Regions from separate parts of the Bacillus aerius genome, predicted to be linked through region 1. Evidence: a T-box and tRNA genes for the amino acid it is inferred to sense, from the RefSeq annotation. Region 1 holds a T-box; the other regions hold tRNA genes.

The links. The T-box of region 1 lies ahead of ileS (isoleucine--tRNA ligase). A T-box ahead of a tRNA ligase gene usually reads a tRNA of that ligase, here a tRNA-Ile.
Region 2: it has a tRNA-Ile gene. The T-box ahead of ileS (isoleucine--tRNA ligase) is inferred to sense a tRNA for this amino acid. The anticodon was not compared.
Region 3: it has a tRNA-Ile gene. The T-box ahead of ileS (isoleucine--tRNA ligase) is inferred to sense a tRNA for this amino acid. The anticodon was not compared.

The regions. Positions count from the first base shown of each region.
Region 1 is NZ_JARYHO010000001.1:1,488,020-1,495,322, forward strand. It holds gene M2353_RS07675 (YlmH family RNA-binding protein) at 1-673, shown strand, start outside; gene M2353_RS07680 (DivIVA domain-containing protein) at 700-1,194, shown strand; T-box leader at 1,254-1,491, shown strand; gene ileS (isoleucine--tRNA ligase) at 1,551-4,316, shown strand; gene M2353_RS07690 (TraR/DksA family transcriptional regulator) at 4,477-4,851, shown strand; gene lspA (signal peptidase II) at 4,946-5,413, shown strand; gene M2353_RS07700 (RluA family pseudouridine synthase) at 5,410-6,324, shown strand; gene pyrR (bifunctional pyr operon transcriptional regulator/uracil phosphoribosyltransferase PyrR) at 6,497-7,039, shown strand; gene M2353_RS07710 (solute carrier family 23 protein) at 7,196-7,303, shown strand, end outside.
Region 2 is NZ_JARYHO010000001.1:3,812,391-3,819,693, forward strand. It holds gene dnaX (DNA polymerase III subunit gamma/tau) at 177-1,889, shown strand; gene M2353_RS19730 (YbaB/EbfC family nucleoid-associated protein) at 1,915-2,238, shown strand; gene recR (recombination protein RecR) at 2,254-2,850, shown strand; gene M2353_RS19740 (YaaL family protein) at 2,869-3,093, shown strand; gene M2353_RS19745 (pro-sigmaK processing inhibitor BofA family protein) at 3,160-3,423, shown strand; rRNA gene M2353_RS19750 (16S ribosomal RNA) at 3,700-5,248, shown strand; tRNA gene M2353_RS19755 (tRNA-Ile) at 5,345-5,421, shown strand; tRNA gene M2353_RS19760 (tRNA-Ala) at 5,436-5,511, shown strand; rRNA gene M2353_RS19765 (23S ribosomal RNA) at 5,610-7,303, shown strand, end outside.
Region 3 is NZ_JARYHO010000001.1:3,789,488-3,796,790, reverse strand. It holds rRNA gene M2353_RS19640 (23S ribosomal RNA) at 1-1,905, opposite strand, end outside; tRNA gene M2353_RS19635 (tRNA-Ala) at 2,004-2,079, opposite strand; tRNA gene M2353_RS19630 (tRNA-Ile) at 2,094-2,170, opposite strand; rRNA gene M2353_RS19625 (16S ribosomal RNA) at 2,267-3,815, opposite strand; gene gyrA (DNA gyrase subunit A) at 4,182-6,686, opposite strand; gene gyrB (DNA topoisomerase (ATP-hydrolyzing) subunit B) at 6,920-7,303, opposite strand, start outside.

The DNA.
Region 1 (7,303 bases):
AGACTTTCTTGATCCTCGTGAGCAGTTCATTACCCAGTCCGTGATTCAGCATTCTGATGAACTGGGTCTCATGTTTTTTGGCGGGTATGAGGAAGCAGAGCGGAAAAGGGCTTTGATCTATCCTGACTATTTAGCGCCGACCATACAGGATTTTGAACTGACTTATTTTCAGGTGAACTATGCGAAAAAGTTTATTTCTATAGAACACCCCAACCTTCTCGGTTCGCTCATTGGGACAGGCCTGAAGCGTCAAAAATTCGGTGATTTGTTGTTTTCAGAGGACAACGTGCAATTTATTTGTACAAGCGATGTTGCCGATTTTGTTCGGGCTCAGCTGACGCATGTCGGCAGAGCATCTGTTTCATTAGAGGAAATCAGCAAGGCAGATCTTCAGCCAGTCATCAGCAAAACCGATATCAAAGAAGATACGATTTCTTCACTGCGTCTTGACGCTGTATGTGCTGCTGTCAGCCGTCAGTCTCGGCAAAAAGCACAGCTTTTGGTCAAAAATGGTCTTGTCAAAGTAAACTGGAAAGTCACTGAAGACCCTTCCTTTACAATTGGTGAAGGTGATCAGCTCTCTGTCAGGGGATTTGGCCGCTTTAGCTTAAAAACAATTGATGGGAAGACGAAAAAAGATAAATTCAAAGTAACATTTGAGCTTCTGACATAACGAATTTGAATCTGGAGGTGGCAAGATTGCCATTAACACCTAATGATATTCATAATAAAACGTTCACAAAAAGTTTCCGCGGCTATGACGAAGATGAAGTAAATGAGTTTTTAAGCCAAGTACGTAAAGATTACGAGATCGTACTTCGCAAAAAGAACGAGCTTGAAGACAAAGTCAACGAGCTTGATGAAAGACTAGGCCATTTTGCAACAATTGAAGAAACATTAAACAAATCCATTCTTGTGGCGCAAGAAGCAGCAGAAGACGTGAAGCGTCATTCTGATAAAGAAGCGAAATTGATCATTCGTGAAGCTGAGAAAAATGCAGACCGTATTATCAACGAAGCGTTATCAAAATCAAGAAAGATTGCAATGGAAATCGAAGAGCTCAAGAAACAGTCGAAAGTCTTTAGAACTCGTTTCCAAATGCTCATCGAAGCTCAGCTTGATCTTCTGAAAAATGATGATTGGGATCATTTGCTGGAATATGAAGTTGACGCTGTCTTTGACGAAAAAGAATAAGCGCATCACCTTGACATGACGTGCTCATGTTGCATATAATACCATCATAAATTAACAAGAGATAAACGTTTGAAAGGGACACTCGCAGCGGTTACATGCGTAATAAAGCGAATCAGGGACGGTGGAAGCCTGACATTACGAAACGCTGCAATGAGATCACCCCTTTAGTTCCTTTTCTGAAATGAATGAGTAAGAAAAGGCGTCAGATCACGTTACGATTTTAGAGTGGATAAGCGGCAATTTCAAAGCGCTTGTCTAAAAGGGTGGTACCGCGAGACAAGCCTTCTCGTCCCTTATGGGATGAGAGGGCTTTTTTTATTGTTTTTTAATACGAATTTGCATGTGGAGGAATAGGTATGAACTACAAAGACACCTTATTAATGCCAAAAACAGAATTCCCGATGAGAGGGAACTTGCCGAACAAAGAGCCTGAAATCCAAGAGGAGTGGGCAGAAAAAGACATCTATCAAATGGTTTTAGAGCGGACAAAAGGACGCCCAACCTTTATTTTGCATGATGGACCTCCATATGCGAATGGTGACATTCATATGGGGCACGCACTCAATAAAATCCTCAAAGATTTTATTGTCCGTTTTAAATCAATGAATGGATTCCATGCACCGTACGTACCGGGCTGGGATACACATGGCTTACCGATTGAAACAGCCCTTACGAAAAATAAAAAAGTCAAACGCAAAGAAATGTCGACAGCAGAATTCCGTAAACTATGTGAGGAGTATGCTTGGAAACAAATCGAAGGTCAGCGCAATCAGTTTAAACGTTTGGGCGTAAGAGCAGACTGGGATAATCCATATGTGACATTGAAGCCTGAATACGAAGCGCAGCAAATTCTTGTCTTTGGTGAAATGGCGAAAAGAGGCTATATTTACAAAGGTCTTAAGCCTGTTAACTGGTCTCCATCAAGTGAATCAGCACTTGCTGAAGCAGAAATTGAATACAAGGACAAACGTTCACCATCGATTTACGTATCATTTAAAGTGAAAGATGGCAAAGGCTTACTTGAAAACGGCGAGCAGTTCATCATCTGGACAACAACACCTTGGACACTTCCTGCAAACCTTGGCATTTGTGTACATCCAAACCTAGAGTACAGTGTGCTTCAAGTGGGTACTGAGCGATATGTCATCGCATCTGAGCTAGTTGAACAAGTGGCAAAAACACTTGGCTTTGAAGAGTACGAAGTTGTGAAAACCTTAAAAGGTAAAGAATTAGATAAGGTCGTTGCAGCACATCCAATTTACGATAGAGATTCTCTTGTGATGCTTGGCGATCACGTCACAACAGATGCAGGAACAGGCTGTGTTCACACAGCGCCAGGTCACGGGGAAGATGACTTTATCGTAAGTATGAAGTACGGTCTTGATGTGTTATGTCCAGTAGATGAAAAAGGTGTGATGACAGAAGAAGCACCTGGTTTTGAAGGACTATTCTATGAGGATGCCAATAAAGCCATCACAGAACAGCTTGAAGCAAAAGGCGCATTGAAAAAGCTCGACTTTATCACGCACTCCTATCCGCATGACTGGAGAACGAAAAAACCAACAATTTATCGTGCAACTGCTCAGTGGTTTGCTTCCATTAAAGATTTCAGAGAAGCACTATTAGATAATATTAAAGAAACGAAATGGGTTCCAGCTTGGGGCGAAACGCGTCTGTTCAATATGGTGCGTGACAGAGGTGACTGGTGCATTTCAAGACAGCGTGTCTGGGGCGTTCCAATCCCAGTCTTCTATGCTGAAAATGGTGAGCCAATCATCACAGATGAAACGATTCAGCACGTCTCTCAATTATTTAGAGAACATGGCTCGAATATTTGGTTTGAAAAAGAAGCAAAAGAATTATTGCCTGAAGGCTTTACACATCCAGGCAGCCCGAATGGTGAATTTACGAAAGAGCAAGATATCATGGATGTATGGTTTGATTCTGGTTCTTCTCACCAAGCGGTATTAGAAGAACGAGATGACCTAGTTCGTCCGGCAGACCTTTACCTTGAAGGTTCTGATCAATATCGCGGCTGGTTTAACTCATCTTTATCTACAGCAGTTGCAGTCACTGGAAAAGCGCCATATAAAGGTGTTCTCAGCCATGGCTTTACGCTTGATAAAGAAGGACGCAAGATGAGTAAATCATTAGGCAATACGATTGATCCGACGAAAGTGGCGAAGCAGCTTGGTGCGGAGATTCTTAGACTTTGGGTATCTTCTGTCAACTATCAAGCCGATCATCCAGTGTCTGACGACATTTTAAAACAAGTCGCAGAAGTTTATCGTAAAATCCGTAACACGTTCCGCTTCTTGCATGGTAACCTGTTTGACTTTGATCCAGCAGTCAATGCAGTACCAGTCGAAGAGCTTCGCGAAGTGGATCAATATATCTTAATCAAATTAAACAAATTGATTGATAAAGTGAAAAAAGCTTATGATGATTACGAATTTGCGGTTGTCTATCATGCCATCCACAACTTCTGTACGATTGAGCTTAGCTCTTTCTATCTCGATTTTGCAAAAGATGTGGTATACATTGAGCATGCGGATCATCCAGACCGCCGCAGCATGCAAACGGTTTTCTATGAAACATTAATGGCGTTAGTGAAGTTGACAGCACCAATTCTTCCGCATACAGCAGATGAACTATGGAGCCACTTAAGCTTTGTTGAAGAGCCAAGTGTTCAGTTAACAGATATGCCAGAAGGTGTAGCTGTTCCTCAAGCAGAAGCGACAGAAGTGAAGTTTGACCGCTTTATGGAAGTACGTGACGATGTGCTAAAAGCGCTGGAAATTGCGCGTAATGAGAAAGTCATCGGACGTTCACTTGAAGCAAGTGTGACCCTTTATGCAACAGAGGAAGTGAAAAACCTTCTTGCATCCATTAAAGAAGATGTGAAGCAGCTCTTTATCATTTCTGAGTTAACAGTAGAAGATGAGAAGCATGCAGACGCATCAGCGCCTGAATACACATCAGGACGTATTGTTGTTCAAAAAGCAGAAGGCGAACTGTGCGAACGCTCCCGCATTATTTCAAAAGATGTTGGCGCAAATCCAAAATACCCAACATTGTCGCTCAAAAATGCTGAAATCGTGGAGAAATATTACCAGAATTAACAGCGTGATATCACCAACTAGCGCCCCGCATATAGCGGGGCGTTTTTGATATAGAGAAAATGACAGCGTTTAGAACGAAAGGAAAAATCTTATGGCTTTAAAGTGAACAGGCGGGGCAACAATATGATTATCACGACAGGGCAGGAGTTGAAACAGCGACATGAATGGCGATCTAGAGACGATTTACATGGAACTCCTTCAAATGAGAGAAGAACTGCAATCGAAACTGTTTGAATATGCATCATTGCGTTCACCCGCTGAACATGTCACGTTCGATCAAGCAAAAACGACCACGCTTCTTTATCACATCAAAGAAGAACTGCAAGATGTTTCGCTCGCGATTGCAAAAATTGAACAAGGAATTTATGGCATATGTGAGGCGACAGGGCATACAATGCCCATTGAACAAATGAGTATTCTTCCGACAGCTCGTACGACTGACGACTTTTTATATCATAAGCAATACGAGAAAAAAGCATTCACCCCTTATCCTTATGAATCAAACGATTCTCATTTTGAAGCCTTCCACATGTAGGGAGGTTTTTGTCTGTCAACTAAAGTTTCTTTACTCCATCCTGTTTTCTTGATAAAATGCATAAAGACCAAAGTATGAAGATGGAGGAACGTGTGTGTTCTATTACATAATCGCATTCGTGATAATTTGTTTAGATCAATTAACAAAATGGCTCATTGTCAAACATATGATGCTCGGTGATTCTATTCCTGTGATTGATGGCTTCTTTTACATCACATCCCACCGAAATTCAGGAGCCGCATGGGGGATCCTCCAAGGACAAATGTGGTTTTTCTATGTGATCACACTCGTTGTTATTGCAGGAATTGTTTATTATTTGCAAAAACATGGACAAAAGGACAAGCTACTTGGCGTAGCGCTTGCCTTAATGCTTGGCGGAGCGATTGGAAACTTTATTGACCGTATTTTCCGTCAAGAAGTGGTTGATTTTGCTCATTTCGTATTTGGGGATTATCATTATCCAATCTTTAATATCGCAGATTCCTCTCTATGTGTGGGGGTCATTCTGCTCTTTATTCAAATGCTGTTAGATGGAAAGAAAAATAAGGAGTCAACTACATGAATCAAGTAAACATTGCCGTTTCAGAAGAACAAACGAGTGAACGGCTTGATAAATTTTTAAGCACAACTGAACCAGAATGGTCAAGAACCCAAGTCCAGCAGTGGGTGAAAGATGGGCTCATCGAAGTAAATGGAAAACAAGTGAAGGCCAATTATAAAGTACAAGCTGGAGATCAAATCAAAGTAGAGATTCCAGATCCAGAAGCACTAGATGTAGAAGCGGAATCAATGGATCTTGATATTTATTATGAGGATGAAGATGTACTAGTGGTCAATAAACCAAGAGGAATGGTCGTTCATCCAGCACCAGGACATGTGACAGGTACTCTTGTTAATGGCCTCATGGCTCATTGCAATGATTTGTCAGGCATTAATGGTGTGATGAGACCAGGAATTGTCCACCGGATTGATAAAGATACGTCAGGGCTTTTAATGGTCGCAAAAAATGATATGGCGCATGAATCACTCGTCAATCAGCTGGTGGCGAAAACGGTCACTAGAAAATACACAGCCGTTGTTCATGGTATCATTCAGCATGATACTGGAACGATTGATGCACCAATTGGTCGAGACAAAAAAGATCGCCAAAGCATGACGGTCACAAAAGAAAATGCAAAGCAGGCAGTCACTCATTTTGATGTGATGGAGCGCTTTAAAGACTTTACCGTTGTAGAATGCCGCCTTGAAACAGGAAGAACCCACCAAATTCGTGTTCATATGAAATACATTGGCTATCCGCTTGCAGGAGATCCAAAATATGGCCCGAGAAAAACCGTTGATTTCAATGGACAACTGCTGCATGCAGGCGTGTTAGGATTTGATCACCCTAGAACAGGAGAATATATGGAGTTTACAGCTCCAATTCCAGCTGATATGCGGGGCTTTATCGATTCATTAAGAAATAACGATTGACAGGCCGTTCTTTTTTTGAAATAATAAACGAAGAAATTGAGATTCTTTAAAACAGTCCAGAGAGGCTGAGAAGGATAACGGATCAATTTGTGCACGAGTATGCACAAATGAGCGCGCCCCTCTCTGCCCTTTGCAGAAGGGGCTTTTTATTTGTCAAAAAGAGGTGTAAAAGATGGAACAAAAAGCAGTCATTCTTGATGAACAAGCGATAAGACGAGCGCTTACCCGTATTGCACATGAAATGATTGAGCGCAACAAAGGGATGAAGGATGTCATCCTGGCCGGGATCAAGACAAGAGGTATTCATCTTGCAAAGCGCCTTGCAGAGCGCATCGAGCAAATTGAAGGAAACCCCGTGACTGTGGGTGAACTGGATATTACGCTATACCGTGATGACCTGACAAAAAAGACAGAGAATCAAGACCCACTTGTCAAGGGTGCAGACATTCCAGCTGACATTAATGACAAAACACTCATTGTCGTGGATGATGTTCTGTTCACAGGCAGAACGGTGAGAGCAGCTATGGATGCGCTTGTGGATGTAGGAAGACCATCTTCCATTCAGCTGGCTGTTTTAGTCGACCGGGGACACCGGGAGCTGCCGATTCGAGCGGATTATATCGGAAAAAACATCCCGACATCAAAAGCAGAGACAGTCATGGTTCAGCTCAATGAAGTAGATCAAAACGACCTTGTCGCTATATATGAAAAATAACCTTTTTAAATGCATTCCAGAGAGTTTGCAAAGAGGGCATTAACAAGAGACACCGAGCACACGGCTAAAGTGACGTGTACGGTTTTTCTAGGCCTCTTTGCGCATACTCGCAAAGAGGCTTTTTTAATGAAAAAGGACACATCTAGGAGGAAAATCATGAGTCAGCAAAAAGCCAATTTAGGCATTCGAGATATCCCAAAACCGTTCACATGGCTGTCACTCAGCCTGCAGCACTTGTTTGCCATGTTTGGTGCAACCATTCTT
Region 2 (7,303 bases), 2.3 Mb from region 1:
TTGTTGATCTGGCAGGCATTTTCAGAGAGCAAGAAAACACGTTTTTTAATCAAGAAAAGTAATAAGTCTTTAAAGGAAATGCTCTTTTTCGTTTATTAGAAAATAAAGGTGTACTTTTGAATTGATCGTTGCATCATGTATAATGAACATGATGATAAATGGAGGAGGGCGTATTTGTGAGTTATCAAGCTTTATACCGAGTGTTCAGACCTCAAGTTTTTGAGGATGTTGTTGGACAAGAACACATCACAAAAACGTTGCAAAATGCCCTTTTGCAGAAAAAGTTTTCTCATGCTTACTTATTTTCAGGTCCTAGAGGAACAGGTAAAACAAGTGCTGCCAAGATTTTTGCGAAAGCAGTGAACTGTGAAAAGTCACCTGTTAGTGAGCCGTGTAATGAGTGTGATGCCTGTAGAGGGATTACGACCGGTTCGATTTCAGACGTGATTGAAATAGATGCTGCCTCAAATAACGGGGTAGATGAAATTCGGGATATACGTGATAAAGTGAAATTTGCTCCTTCAGCGGTTACATATAAGGTTTATATTATAGATGAGGTACATATGCTCTCTATCGGGGCATTTAATGCACTTCTTAAAACGCTAGAGGAACCACCTGCTCATTGTATCTTTATTTTGGCTACCACAGAGCCTCATAAGATTCCTCTTACCATCATATCAAGATGTCAGAGATTTGATTTTAAACGGATCACGACAAAAGATATTGTTGGACGAATGGAGAAAATTGTAGATGCAGAAAGCCTAAATATACAAGAGGGTTCACTCGAGATTATTGCTAGTGCGGCAGATGGAGGCATGCGTGACGCACTCAGTCTCCTTGACCAAGCGATCTCATTTAGTGGTGAACAGCTCACAATTGATGATGCACTGCTCATTACAGGTGCTGTATCTCAGCATTTCATTAGTCAGCTTGCTGAAGCCATTTTTGAGCAAAATATTGCGATAGCGCTGGATACGTTAAATGAATTGCTTCAACAGGGGAAAGATGCCGCAAAATTAATAGAGGATATGATCTTCTACTTTAGAGATATGCTTCTTTACAAAACAGCACCGGATCTTGAAGGTGTCCTTGAAAAAGTCAAAGTCGACGATAAGTTTGTGGCTCTTTCAGAACGTGTGGCACCTCAGTTTCTTTATGAAACGATTGAAGTGCTGAATAAAAGCCATCAGGAAATGAAATGGACAAACCATCCTAGAATTTTCTTTGAAGTAGCTGTGGTTAAGCTCTGTCAGTCAACGGCTGGTGCTGTATCATCTCCGGCTGATTCCGACCTAACAGCGTTAACGAATAAAATAGACAGGCTGGAACAGGAGCTATCTAGGCTAAAAGCTGAGGGTGTTCCAATGACTCAGTCTCAGAGTCCTCAAGCAAAAACGGAAGCACCTCGACCTCAAACGAGTAATAAAAATGGTTATCGTGCACCTGTCGGTCGAATTCATGAGATTTTAAAAGAAGCGAAGCGGCCGGAGCTAGAAAAAATAAAAGGCAAATGGGGAGAGCTTCTTGCCCAATTAAAACAGCAAAATAAGGTATCTCACGCTGCGCTATTAACAGATAGTGAACCAGTTGCGGCGGCAACTCATGCCTTTGTTTTAAAATTCAAATTTGAAATACATTGTAAGATGGTGGCTGAAGATAAAAGTGGTGTTCGAACCAATCTTGAGCAACTGCTAGAATCTATGCTAGGAAAAAGAGTGGAATTAGTTGGCGTTCCTGACGCTCAATGGGGTAAAATAAGAGAAGAATTTTTAAGAGATCATCAGCCTGAAGAACAAGCAGATGGTCAGGCAGCTTCTGCTGAAGAAGATCCATTAATTGCAGAAGCAAAGAAGTTAGTAGGAACCGATTTAATTGAAATTAAAGATTAACAATTTGAAAGAGAGTGGTGTTCATATGCGCGGTGGAATGGGAAATATGCAAAAAATGATGAAACAAATGCAAAAAATGCAGAAGGATATGGCTAAGGCTCAAGAAGAGCTTGCAGAAAAAGTCCTTGAGGGTACGGCAGGTGGCGGCATGGTCACTGTAAAAGTAAATGGACAAAAAGAAGTCGTTGATGTGGCGATTAATGAAGAAGTTGTTGATCCTGAAGACATCGATATGCTTCAAGATCTTGTACTTGCAGCAACAAATGATGCATTGAAAAAAGTTGATGAACTAACAAATGAAACAATGGGTCAATTCACAAAAGGAATGAACATGCCAGGTTTATTCTAGGAGGAATAACTGAAGATGCAATATCCTGAACCAATATCAAAGCTGATTGATAGCTTTATGAAATTGCCAGGAATCGGACCTAAAACTGCGGTCCGTCTGGCTTTTTTTGTTCTTAGTATGCAAGAAGATGTCGTGCTGGATTTTGCGAAGGCACTTGTTAATGCAAAGCGTAATTTAACTTATTGTTCTGTTTGCGGACATATCACCGATCAGGATCCTTGCTATATTTGTGAAGATACAAGAAGAGATCAATCTGTGATCTGTGTCGTGCAGGATCCAAAAGATGTGATCGCAATGGAAAAAATGAAAGAATACAACGGCTTATATCATGTGCTTCATGGTGCTATTTCACCAATGGACGGAATTGGGCCAGAGGATATTAAAATTCCTGACCTATTAAAAAGATTGCAAGACGATCAAGTCACAGAGGTCATTCTTGCAACCAACCCAAACATTGAGGGAGAAGCGACAGCCATGTATATCTCTAGATTGTTGAAACCATCAGGAATTAAACTCTCTCGCATTGCTCACGGACTCCCAGTAGGTGGAGATTTAGAGTATGCGGATGAAGTCACACTTTCTAAGGCTCTAGAAGGCAGACGTGAGATGTAGGAAGGAGAAGTACGGTACATGGGTTTTCTTCGCAGAAAATCAATTCGAAAAGAATTCGATGAGATATTAATTCAACAGCTTTTTAAGCAAAAGGAAGAATGGAACAGACAAAAAAAGCTTGTCGCAAATAGCGTTGAGCCTTCACCGGACATTCTATTCGAATTAAAGCTTGCTCAAGCGAAGTACTTTTTCTATCTGAGAGAAGCGAAAAAGAGAAATTTACGTTTAAACAACTGGAGATAGCAGGTCTATTTTCCATAATCCTCTCATATGCTTGTACTATTCATATGAAGAGGAGATGAGAGGATTATGGAACCTGTTATTGTGATTGGTTCAATTTTGTTAGCTGTTTTATTGTTGTTTATGTCGGGTGTTCAAGCAAATCCATTCAAATGGTTAGGGCTTATCGGAATAAAATTTGTCGCAGGCGCTCTTTTTTTATTTTGTCTCAATTTATTCGGCGAGAGTTTAGGGCTTCATGTTTCCATTAACCCTGTAACGAGCGGAATTAGTGGTTTGTTGGGCATTCCAGGTGTAGCAGCTTTAGTCGTAATTGAAAAGTTTATTATTTAATGCAAAATATTGTTGACTTTGATTATATATGGTGGTAAATTAATATACGTCGCTGATGACGAAGAAACGAAAAAACATAATAGCAAAAAAGTTGTTGACACTAACAACTTGGATGTGATAAGATGTTCTAGTCGCTTCTGAAGCGGTAAACAAGTTCTTTGAAAACTAAACAAGACAAAACGTACCTGTTAATTCGAGTTTTTATAAAAAAATCCTATGATACATCATAGGTAGTCAGTCAAACACTGACGAAAAACAAAACTTCGGTTTTGTACTTTTTCGGAGAGTTTGATCCTGGCTCAGGACGAACGCTGGCGGCGTGCCTAATACATGCAAGTCGAGCGGACAGAAGGGAGCTTGCTCCCGGATGTTAGCGGCGGACGGGTGAGTAACACGTGGGTAACCTGCCTGTAAGACTGGGATAACTCCGGGAAACCGGAGCTAATACCGGATAGTTCCTTGAACCGCATGGTTCAAGGATGAAAGACGGTTTCGGCTGTCACTTACAGATGGACCCGCGGCGCATTAGCTAGTTGGTGAGGTAACGGCTCACCAAGGCGACGATGCGTAGCCGACCTGAGAGGGTGATCGGCCACACTGGGACTGAGACACGGCCCAGACTCCTACGGGAGGCAGCAGTAGGGAATCTTCCGCAATGGACGAAAGTCTGACGGAGCAACGCCGCGTGAGTGATGAAGGTTTTCGGATCGTAAAGCTCTGTTGTTAGGGAAGAACAAGTGCAAGAGTAACTGCTTGCACCTTGACGGTACCTAACCAGAAAGCCACGGCTAACTACGTGCCAGCAGCCGCGGTAATACGTAGGTGGCAAGCGTTGTCCGGAATTATTGGGCGTAAAGGGCTCGCAGGCGGTTTCTTAAGTCTGATGTGAAAGCCCCCGGCTCAACCGGGGAGGGTCATTGGAAACTGGGAAACTTGAGTGCAGAAGAGGAGAGTGGAATTCCACGTGTAGCGGTGAAATGCGTAGAGATGTGGAGGAACACCAGTGGCGAAGGCGACTCTCTGGTCTGTAACTGACGCTGAGGAGCGAAAGCGTGGGGAGCGAACAGGATTAGATACCCTGGTAGTCCACGCCGTAAACGATGAGTGCTAAGTGTTAGGGGGTTTCCGCCCCTTAGTGCTGCAGCTAACGCATTAAGCACTCCGCCTGGGGAGTACGGTCGCAAGACTGAAACTCAAAGGAATTGACGGGGGCCCGCACAAGCGGTGGAGCATGTGGTTTAATTCGAAGCAACGCGAAGAACCTTACCAGGTCTTGACATCCTCTGACAACCCTAGAGATAGGGCTTTCCCTTCGGGGACAGAGTGACAGGTGGTGCATGGTTGTCGTCAGCTCGTGTCGTGAGATGTTGGGTTAAGTCCCGCAACGAGCGCAACCCTTGATCTTAGTTGCCAGCATTCAGTTGGGCACTCTAAGGTGACTGCCGGTGACAAACCGGAGGAAGGTGGGGATGACGTCAAATCATCATGCCCCTTATGACCTGGGCTACACACGTGCTACAATGGACAGAACAAAGGGCTGCGAGACCGCAAGGTTTAGCCAATCCCACAAATCTGTTCTCAGTTCGGATCGCAGTCTGCAACTCGACTGCGTGAAGCTGGAATCGCTAGTAATCGCGGATCAGCATGCCGCGGTGAATACGTTCCCGGGCCTTGTACACACCGCCCGTCACACCACGAGAGTTTGCAACACCCGAAGTCGGTGAGGTAACCTTTATGGAGCCAGCCGCCGAAGGTGGGGCAGATGATTGGGGTGAAGTCGTAACAAGGTAGCCGTATCGGAAGGTGCGGCTGGATCACCTCCTTTCTAAGGATATATGGAGCAGCGTACGTTTTTCGTCTTGTTTAGTTTTGAAGGAACTTGCAAAAGATCCTACAACATCATATCTTCGATATGAAAGATGGGCCTGTAGCTCAGCTGGTTAGAGCGCACGCCTGATAAGCGTGAGGTCGGTGGTTCGAGTCCACTCAGGCCCACCATCTTCTATTAAATCGGGGCCTTAGCTCAGCTGGGAGAGCGCCTGCCTTGCACGCAGGAGGTCAGCGGTTCGATCCCGCTAGGCTCCACCAACGTGTTCTTTGAAAACTAGATAACAATAAGTAATACATTCACATTGAATGCAATGCAAAGTTCATCACACATAGTGATTCTTTCTAAAGTAAGAAATGGTTAAGTTAGAAAGGGCGCACGGTGGATGCCTTGGCACTAGGAGCCGATGAAGGACGGGACGAACACCGATATGCTTCGGGGAGCTGTAAGCAAGCTTTGATCCGGAGATTTCCGAATGGGGAAACCCACTGCTCGTAATGGAGTAGTATCCATACTTGAATACATAGAGTATGAGAAGGCATACCCGGGGAACTGAAACATCTAAGTACCCGGAGGAAGAGAAAGCAAATGCGATTCCCTGAGTAGCGGCGAGCGAAACGGGAACAGCCCAAACCAAGAGGCTTGCCTCTTGGGGTTGTAGGACACTCTATACGGAGTTACAAAGGAACGATATAAGCGAAGAGGTCTGGAAAGGCCCGCCAAAGAAGGTAACAGCCCTGTAACTGAAATGTTGTTCTCTCCAGAGTGGATCCTGAGTACGGCGGAACACGTGAAATTCCGTCGGAATCCGGGAGGACCATCTCCCAAGGCTAAATACTCCCTAGTGACCGATAGTGAACCAGTACCGTGAGGGAAAGGTGAAAAGCACCCCGGAAGGGGAGTGAAATAGATCCTGAAACCGTGTGCCTACAAGTAGTCAGAGCCCGTTAACGGGTGATGGCGTGCCTTTTGTAGAATGAACCGGCGAGTTACGATCCCGTGCAAGGTTAAGCAGAAGATGCGGAGCCGCAGCGAAAGCGAGTCTGAATAGGGCGCATGAGTACGTGGTCGTAGACCCGAAACCAGGTGATCTACCCATGTCCAGGGTGAAGTTCAGGTAACACTGAATGGAGGCCCGAACCCACGCACGTTGAAAAGTGCGGGGATGAGGTGTGGGTAGGGGTGAAATGCCAATCGAACCTGGAGATAGCTGGTTCTCTCCGAAATAGCTTTAGGGCTAGCCTCAAGGTAAGAGTCTCGGAGGTAGAGCACTGATTGGACTAGGGGCCCCTACCGGGTTACCGAATTCAGTCAAACTCCGAATGCCGATGACTTATCCTTGGGAGTCAGACTGCGAGTGATAAGATCCGTAGTCGAAAGGGAAACAGCCCAGACCGCCAGCTAAGGTCCCAAAGTATACGTTAAGTGGAAAAGGATGTGGAGTTGCTTAGACAACCAGGATGTTGGCTTAGAAGCAGCCACCATTTAAAGAGTGCGTAATAGCTCACTGGTCGAGTGACTCTGCGCCGAAAATGTACCGGGGCTAAACGTATCACCGAAGCTGCGGACTGTTCTTACGAACAGTGGTAGGAGAGCGTTCTAAGTGCAGTGAAGTCAGACCGGAAGGACTGGTGGAGCGCTTAGAAGTGAGAATGCCGGTATGAGTAGCGAAAGACGGGTGAGAATCCCGTCCACCGAATGCCTAAGGTTTCCTGAGGAAGGCTCGTCCGCTCAGGGTTAGTCGGGACCTAAGCCGAGGCCGAAAGGCGTAGGCGATGGACAACAGGTTGATATTCCTGTACCACCTCCTCACCATTTGAGCAATGGGGGGACGCAGGAGGATAGGGTAAGCGCGGTATTGGATATCCGCGTCCAAGCAGTTAGGCTGGGAAATAGGCAAATCCGTTTCCCGTGAAGGCTGAGCTGTGATGGCGAGCGAAATTTAGTAGCGAAGTTCCTGATTCCACACTGCCAAGAAAAGCCTCTAGCGAGGTGAGAGGTGCCCGTACCGCAAACCGACACAGGTAGGCGAGGAGAGAATCCTAAGGTGAT
Region 3 (7,303 bases), 2.3 Mb from region 1:
CTTACGCTAAGCGCTCCTCTTAACCTTCCAGCACCGGGCAGGCGTCAGCCCCTATACTTCGCCTTACGGCTTCGCAGAGACCTGTGTTTTTGCTAAACAGTCGCCTGGGCCTATTCACTGCGGCTTCTCGGGGCTTTAACACCCTAAGAAGCACCCCTTCTCCCGAAGTTACGGGGTCATTTTGCCGAGTTCCTTAACGAGAGTTCTCTCGATCACCTTAGGATTCTCTCCTCGCCTACCTGTGTCGGTTTGCGGTACGGGCACCTCTCACCTCGCTAGAGGCTTTTCTTGGCAGTGTGGAATCAGGAACTTCGCTACTAAATTTCGCTCGCCATCACAGCTCAGCCTTCACGGGAAACGGATTTGCCTATTTCCCAGCCTAACTGCTTGGACGCGGATATCCAATACCGCGCTTACCCTATCCTCCTGCGTCCCCCCATTGCTCAAATGGTGAGGAGGTGGTACAGGAATATCAACCTGTTGTCCATCGCCTACGCCTTTCGGCCTCGGCTTAGGTCCCGACTAACCCTGAGCGGACGAGCCTTCCTCAGGAAACCTTAGGCATTCGGTGGACGGGATTCTCACCCGTCTTTCGCTACTCATACCGGCATTCTCACTTCTAAGCGCTCCACCAGTCCTTCCGGTCTGACTTCACTGCACTTAGAACGCTCTCCTACCACTGTTCGTAAGAACAGTCCGCAGCTTCGGTGATACGTTTAGCCCCGGTACATTTTCGGCGCAGAGTCACTCGACCAGTGAGCTATTACGCACTCTTTAAATGGTGGCTGCTTCTAAGCCAACATCCTGGTTGTCTAAGCAACTCCACATCCTTTTCCACTTAACGTATACTTTGGGACCTTAGCTGGCGGTCTGGGCTGTTTCCCTTTCGACTACGGATCTTATCACTCGCAGTCTGACTCCCAAGGATAAGTCATCGGCATTCGGAGTTTGACTGAATTCGGTAACCCGGTAGGGGCCCCTAGTCCAATCAGTGCTCTACCTCCGAGACTCTTACCTTGAGGCTAGCCCTAAAGCTATTTCGGAGAGAACCAGCTATCTCCAGGTTCGATTGGCATTTCACCCCTACCCACACCTCATCCCCGCACTTTTCAACGTGCGTGGGTTCGGGCCTCCATTCAGTGTTACCTGAACTTCACCCTGGACATGGGTAGATCACCTGGTTTCGGGTCTACGACCACGTACTCATGCGCCCTATTCAGACTCGCTTTCGCTGCGGCTCCGCATCTTCTGCTTAACCTTGCACGGGATCGTAACTCGCCGGTTCATTCTACAAAAGGCACGCCATCACCCGTTAACGGGCTCTGACTACTTGTAGGCACACGGTTTCAGGATCTATTTCACTCCCCTTCCGGGGTGCTTTTCACCTTTCCCTCACGGTACTGGTTCACTATCGGTCACTAGGGAGTATTTAGCCTTGGGAGATGGTCCTCCCGGATTCCGACGGAATTTCACGTGTTCCGCCGTACTCAGGATCCACTCTGGAGAGAACAACATTTCAGTTACAGGGCTGTTACCTTCTTTGGCGGGCCTTTCCAGACCTCTTCGCTTATATCGTTCCTTTGTAACTCCGTATAGAGTGTCCTACAACCCCAAGAGGCAAGCCTCTTGGTTTGGGCTGTTCCCGTTTCGCTCGCCGCTACTCAGGGAATCGCATTTGCTTTCTCTTCCTCCGGGTACTTAGATGTTTCAGTTCCCCGGGTATGCCTTCTCATACTCTATGTATTCAAGTATGGATACTACTCCATTACGAGCAGTGGGTTTCCCCATTCGGAAATCTCCGGATCAAAGCTTGCTTACAGCTCCCCGAAGCATATCGGTGTTCGTCCCGTCCTTCATCGGCTCCTAGTGCCAAGGCATCCACCGTGCGCCCTTTCTAACTTAACCATTTCTTACTTTAGAAAGAATCACTATGTGTGATGAACTTTGCATTGCATTCAATGTGAATGTATTACTTATTGTTATCTAGTTTTCAAAGAACACGTTGGTGGAGCCTAGCGGGATCGAACCGCTGACCTCCTGCGTGCAAGGCAGGCGCTCTCCCAGCTGAGCTAAGGCCCCGATTTAATAGAAGATGGTGGGCCTGAGTGGACTCGAACCACCGACCTCACGCTTATCAGGCGTGCGCTCTAACCAGCTGAGCTACAGGCCCATCTTTCATATCGAAGATATGATGTTGTAGGATCTTTTGCAAGTTCCTTCAAAACTAAACAAGACGAAAAACGTACGCTGCTCCATATATCCTTAGAAAGGAGGTGATCCAGCCGCACCTTCCGATACGGCTACCTTGTTACGACTTCACCCCAATCATCTGCCCCACCTTCGGCGGCTGGCTCCATAAAGGTTACCTCACCGACTTCGGGTGTTGCAAACTCTCGTGGTGTGACGGGCGGTGTGTACAAGGCCCGGGAACGTATTCACCGCGGCATGCTGATCCGCGATTACTAGCGATTCCAGCTTCACGCAGTCGAGTTGCAGACTGCGATCCGAACTGAGAACAGATTTGTGGGATTGGCTAAACCTTGCGGTCTCGCAGCCCTTTGTTCTGTCCATTGTAGCACGTGTGTAGCCCAGGTCATAAGGGGCATGATGATTTGACGTCATCCCCACCTTCCTCCGGTTTGTCACCGGCAGTCACCTTAGAGTGCCCAACTGAATGCTGGCAACTAAGATCAAGGGTTGCGCTCGTTGCGGGACTTAACCCAACATCTCACGACACGAGCTGACGACAACCATGCACCACCTGTCACTCTGTCCCCGAAGGGAAAGCCCTATCTCTAGGGTTGTCAGAGGATGTCAAGACCTGGTAAGGTTCTTCGCGTTGCTTCGAATTAAACCACATGCTCCACCGCTTGTGCGGGCCCCCGTCAATTCCTTTGAGTTTCAGTCTTGCGACCGTACTCCCCAGGCGGAGTGCTTAATGCGTTAGCTGCAGCACTAAGGGGCGGAAACCCCCTAACACTTAGCACTCATCGTTTACGGCGTGGACTACCAGGGTATCTAATCCTGTTCGCTCCCCACGCTTTCGCTCCTCAGCGTCAGTTACAGACCAGAGAGTCGCCTTCGCCACTGGTGTTCCTCCACATCTCTACGCATTTCACCGCTACACGTGGAATTCCACTCTCCTCTTCTGCACTCAAGTTTCCCAGTTTCCAATGACCCTCCCCGGTTGAGCCGGGGGCTTTCACATCAGACTTAAGAAACCGCCTGCGAGCCCTTTACGCCCAATAATTCCGGACAACGCTTGCCACCTACGTATTACCGCGGCTGCTGGCACGTAGTTAGCCGTGGCTTTCTGGTTAGGTACCGTCAAGGTGCAAGCAGTTACTCTTGCACTTGTTCTTCCCTAACAACAGAGCTTTACGATCCGAAAACCTTCATCACTCACGCGGCGTTGCTCCGTCAGACTTTCGTCCATTGCGGAAGATTCCCTACTGCTGCCTCCCGTAGGAGTCTGGGCCGTGTCTCAGTCCCAGTGTGGCCGATCACCCTCTCAGGTCGGCTACGCATCGTCGCCTTGGTGAGCCGTTACCTCACCAACTAGCTAATGCGCCGCGGGTCCATCTGTAAGTGACAGCCGAAACCGTCTTTCATCCTTGAACCATGCGGTTCAAGGAACTATCCGGTATTAGCTCCGGTTTCCCGGAGTTATCCCAGTCTTACAGGCAGGTTACCCACGTGTTACTCACCCGTCCGCCGCTAACATCCGGGAGCAACCTCCCTTCTGTCCGCTCGACTTGCATGTATTAGGCACGCCGCCAGCGTTCGTCCTGAGCCAGGATCAAACTCTCCGAAAAAGTACAAAACCGAAGTTTTGTTTTTCGTCAGCGTTTGACTGACTACCTATGATGTATCATAGGATTTTTTTATAAAAACTCGAATTAACAGGTACGTTTTGTCTTGTTTAGTTTTCAAAGAACTTGTTTGTCACTCTCTCAAAGCGACCACTTAAATATATCATATATCTCTATCAATAGTCAACATTTTTCTTGAAAAACATTTTATTTTTTTAAGAAGTTTTTGTTATGAAAGAGATAAAAAATAGAGCCTCTTTTTGCTCCTTTGAAAGATTAACACATATCTATGAAAAAAGCATTATAAACTTCAAAAAAAATCATGTTTTTTCAAAAAAAAATAAAGCCGGTGAAAAACCGGCTTTATCTTTACTCAGATTGCTCTTGATCTGACTCTACATTTTCTACGTTTTCTTCACTATTCTCTTCATCGTCTTCTGGTGATTGTTCTACTAATGCCACTGTAGCGACATGTTCATCATCACCTAGACGGATCAGACGGACACCTTGAGTGACTCGGCCTGTTGTGGAGATATCTGAAACAGCCATACGGATGATGACACCACTACCTGTAATAATCATCAAGTCTTCTTCAGCTTCAGCGTTAGTCGCCTTCACTGCAACAAGCGGACCGTTGTTGTCAGTGATCTTGCACGTTTTCAGACCTTTACCACCACGGCTTTGGACACGATATTCTTTTTCAGGCGTTAATTTACCATAACCTTTTTCAGTTACGATCAATACATTTGCATCTGGCTCAAGGATTTCCATTCCAACGACGATGTCATCCTCAGAAAGTGTGATCCCTTTAACTCCAGCTGCTGTACGTCCCATTTCACGAACATCTGTCTCGTCGAAACGAATGAGCATTCCTTTTTTCGTTCCGATGATGATTTGTTTTTCACCATTGGTTAAACGAACAGCCATCAATTCATCTTCATCACGCAGGCTGAGTGCAATCAAACCGTTGTTACGGATGTTTGCAAATTGAGACAATGACGTTCGTTTCGATACACCGTGTCTTGTTGTAAAGAAGAGATACGAATCTTCATCAAATTCGCTGACTGGAATAATGGCGTTTATCCACTCTCCCTTTTCTACTTCAAGAAGGTTAATAATCGGAATCCCTTTCGCTGTTCGTCCGAATTCAGGGATCTCATAGCCCTTCGCTCGATAGACCTTCCCTTTATTAGAGAAGAAGAGAATCGTATCGTGCGTAGATGTTGAGATCAGCTGTTCAACGAAATCATCTTCGTTGGTTCCCATTCCTTGTACACCTTTACCGCCTCTTTTTTGACTGCGGTATGTTGATGCAGGCAGGCGCTTAATATAACCATTATGAGTCAGTGTGATCACAATATTTTCAACAGGAATCAAATCTTCGTCTTCGATTGTTTCTATACCCGCTGTCACAATTTCTGTGCGGCGCGTATCATTGAAGCGTTCTTTGATTTCTGTTAATTCTTCTCTAATGATTTCTAGAACTTTCTCATTGTCTGCTAGAATGGCTTTCAATTCAGCAATCAATTCAACAAGCCCTTTGTATTCATCTTCTATTTTCTCTCTTTCTAAACCAGTCAAACGCTGGAGTCGCATATCGAGAATGGCCTGTGCTTGTTTTTCAGACAAGCTATAGTTTTCCATCAAACCATTTCTTGCAATTTCAGCAGTTTGAGAGCCTCTAATTAAGGCAATGACCTCATCTAAGTGATCAAGCGCAATTCTTAAGCCTTCTAAAATATGAGCTCTTGCTTCCGCTTTACGCAATTCATACGCCGTTCTTCGACGAATGATCACTTTCTGATGCTCAAGGTAATATTCAAGACATTGTTTGAGAGACAACACTTTCGGCTGTCCATCAACAAGTGCAAGCAAGTTAATACCGAAGGACGTTTGAAGTGTCGTTTGTTTATAAAGATTGTTTAATAGAACATGGACGTTTGCGTCTCTTCGCAGTTCAATGACAATTCTCATTCCATTACGGTCAGATTCATCACGAAGATCTGTAATGCCATCAATCTTTTTATCACGGACAAGGTCAGCGATTTTTTCGATCAAACGAGCTTTATTAACCTGGTAAGGAATCTCGTTGATGATAATGCGCTGCTTACCACTAGATGTTTCTTCGATATTTGACTTTGCACGTAATGTAATAGAGCCGCGTCCTGTTTCATACGCTTTACGAATACCGCTTCGGCCAATGATTTGTCCAGCAGTTGGGAAGTCTGGACCTGGAATGATGTCCATTAGTTCCTGTGTCGTCATTTCAGGATTTTGACTAATTGCCAATACCCCATCAATCACTTCACCTAGTTGGTGAGGCGGGATATTCGTTGCCATCCCTACAGCGATTCCAGTTGCCCCGTTCACTAATAAGTTCGGGAACCTAGCAGGCATAACGACTGGCTCTCTTTCACTGCCATCGTAGTTATCTTGATAATCAATGGTGTCCTTTGTGATATCGCGCAGGATCTCCATCGAAATTTTAGATAGACGTGCCTCGGTATAACGCATGGCTGCTGCACCGTCTCCATCGACAGAACCAAAGTTCCCGTGCCCTTCAACCAGCATATTACGATAGTTGAAATCTTGCGCCATCCGAACCATCGCTTCATATACAGCGCTATCACCGTGAGGGTGGTACTTACCGATAACTTCCCCAACGATACGTGCAGATTTCTTAAATGGTTTATCACTTGTCATACCTAGGTCATTCATCGCATACAAAATTCTTCGATGCACGGGCTTCAATCCGTCTCGCACATCTGGTAATGCACGCGAAACAATAACACTCATTGCATAATCTAAAAAGGACGTACGCATTTCATGGCTAATATTCACTTCGCGTACATTTGGTGTATGTTGTTCACTCACTATAAGAACCTCCCTTTACGTATCACATGAAATAAATTATGTGGGAGTAAATATGTATTTATCTTCACAAGACTATTCTCCATTATATCAATAATCTTGCCTTTATACACATTTATTTACTAGAAAATCGACGAAACGCAGAAAACCAGGACATTCGTTTCACGCCCCTGTTTCTTGAAAAACAACCTTATTCCAAACAAGAAATAAGGTTGCTCTCAAGGGGGGATACCTATCTAAATATCAAGATTTTTTACGTATTGTGCATTTTCTTCGATAAAGTTACGTCTCGGCTCTACTTTATCTCCCATTAGCATTTCAAAAGTCTCATCAGCATCGATTGCATCCTCAAGTGTCACTTGAAGAAGTGTTCTCGCATCAGGATCCATTGTTGTTTCCCAAAGCTGAGTAGCATTCATCTCTCCAAGACCTTTATAACGCTGAAGTCCAGGTTTCGGTGTTTGAGGCAGTGTTTTTAACAGTTCATCTAGCTGTTTATCGTTATACACGTATTCAACACGCTTTCCTTGCTGCACTTTATATAAAGGCGGCTGTGCAATATACACATAACCGTTTTCAATGATTTCACGCATGTAGCGATAGAAGAATGTTAGGAGTAG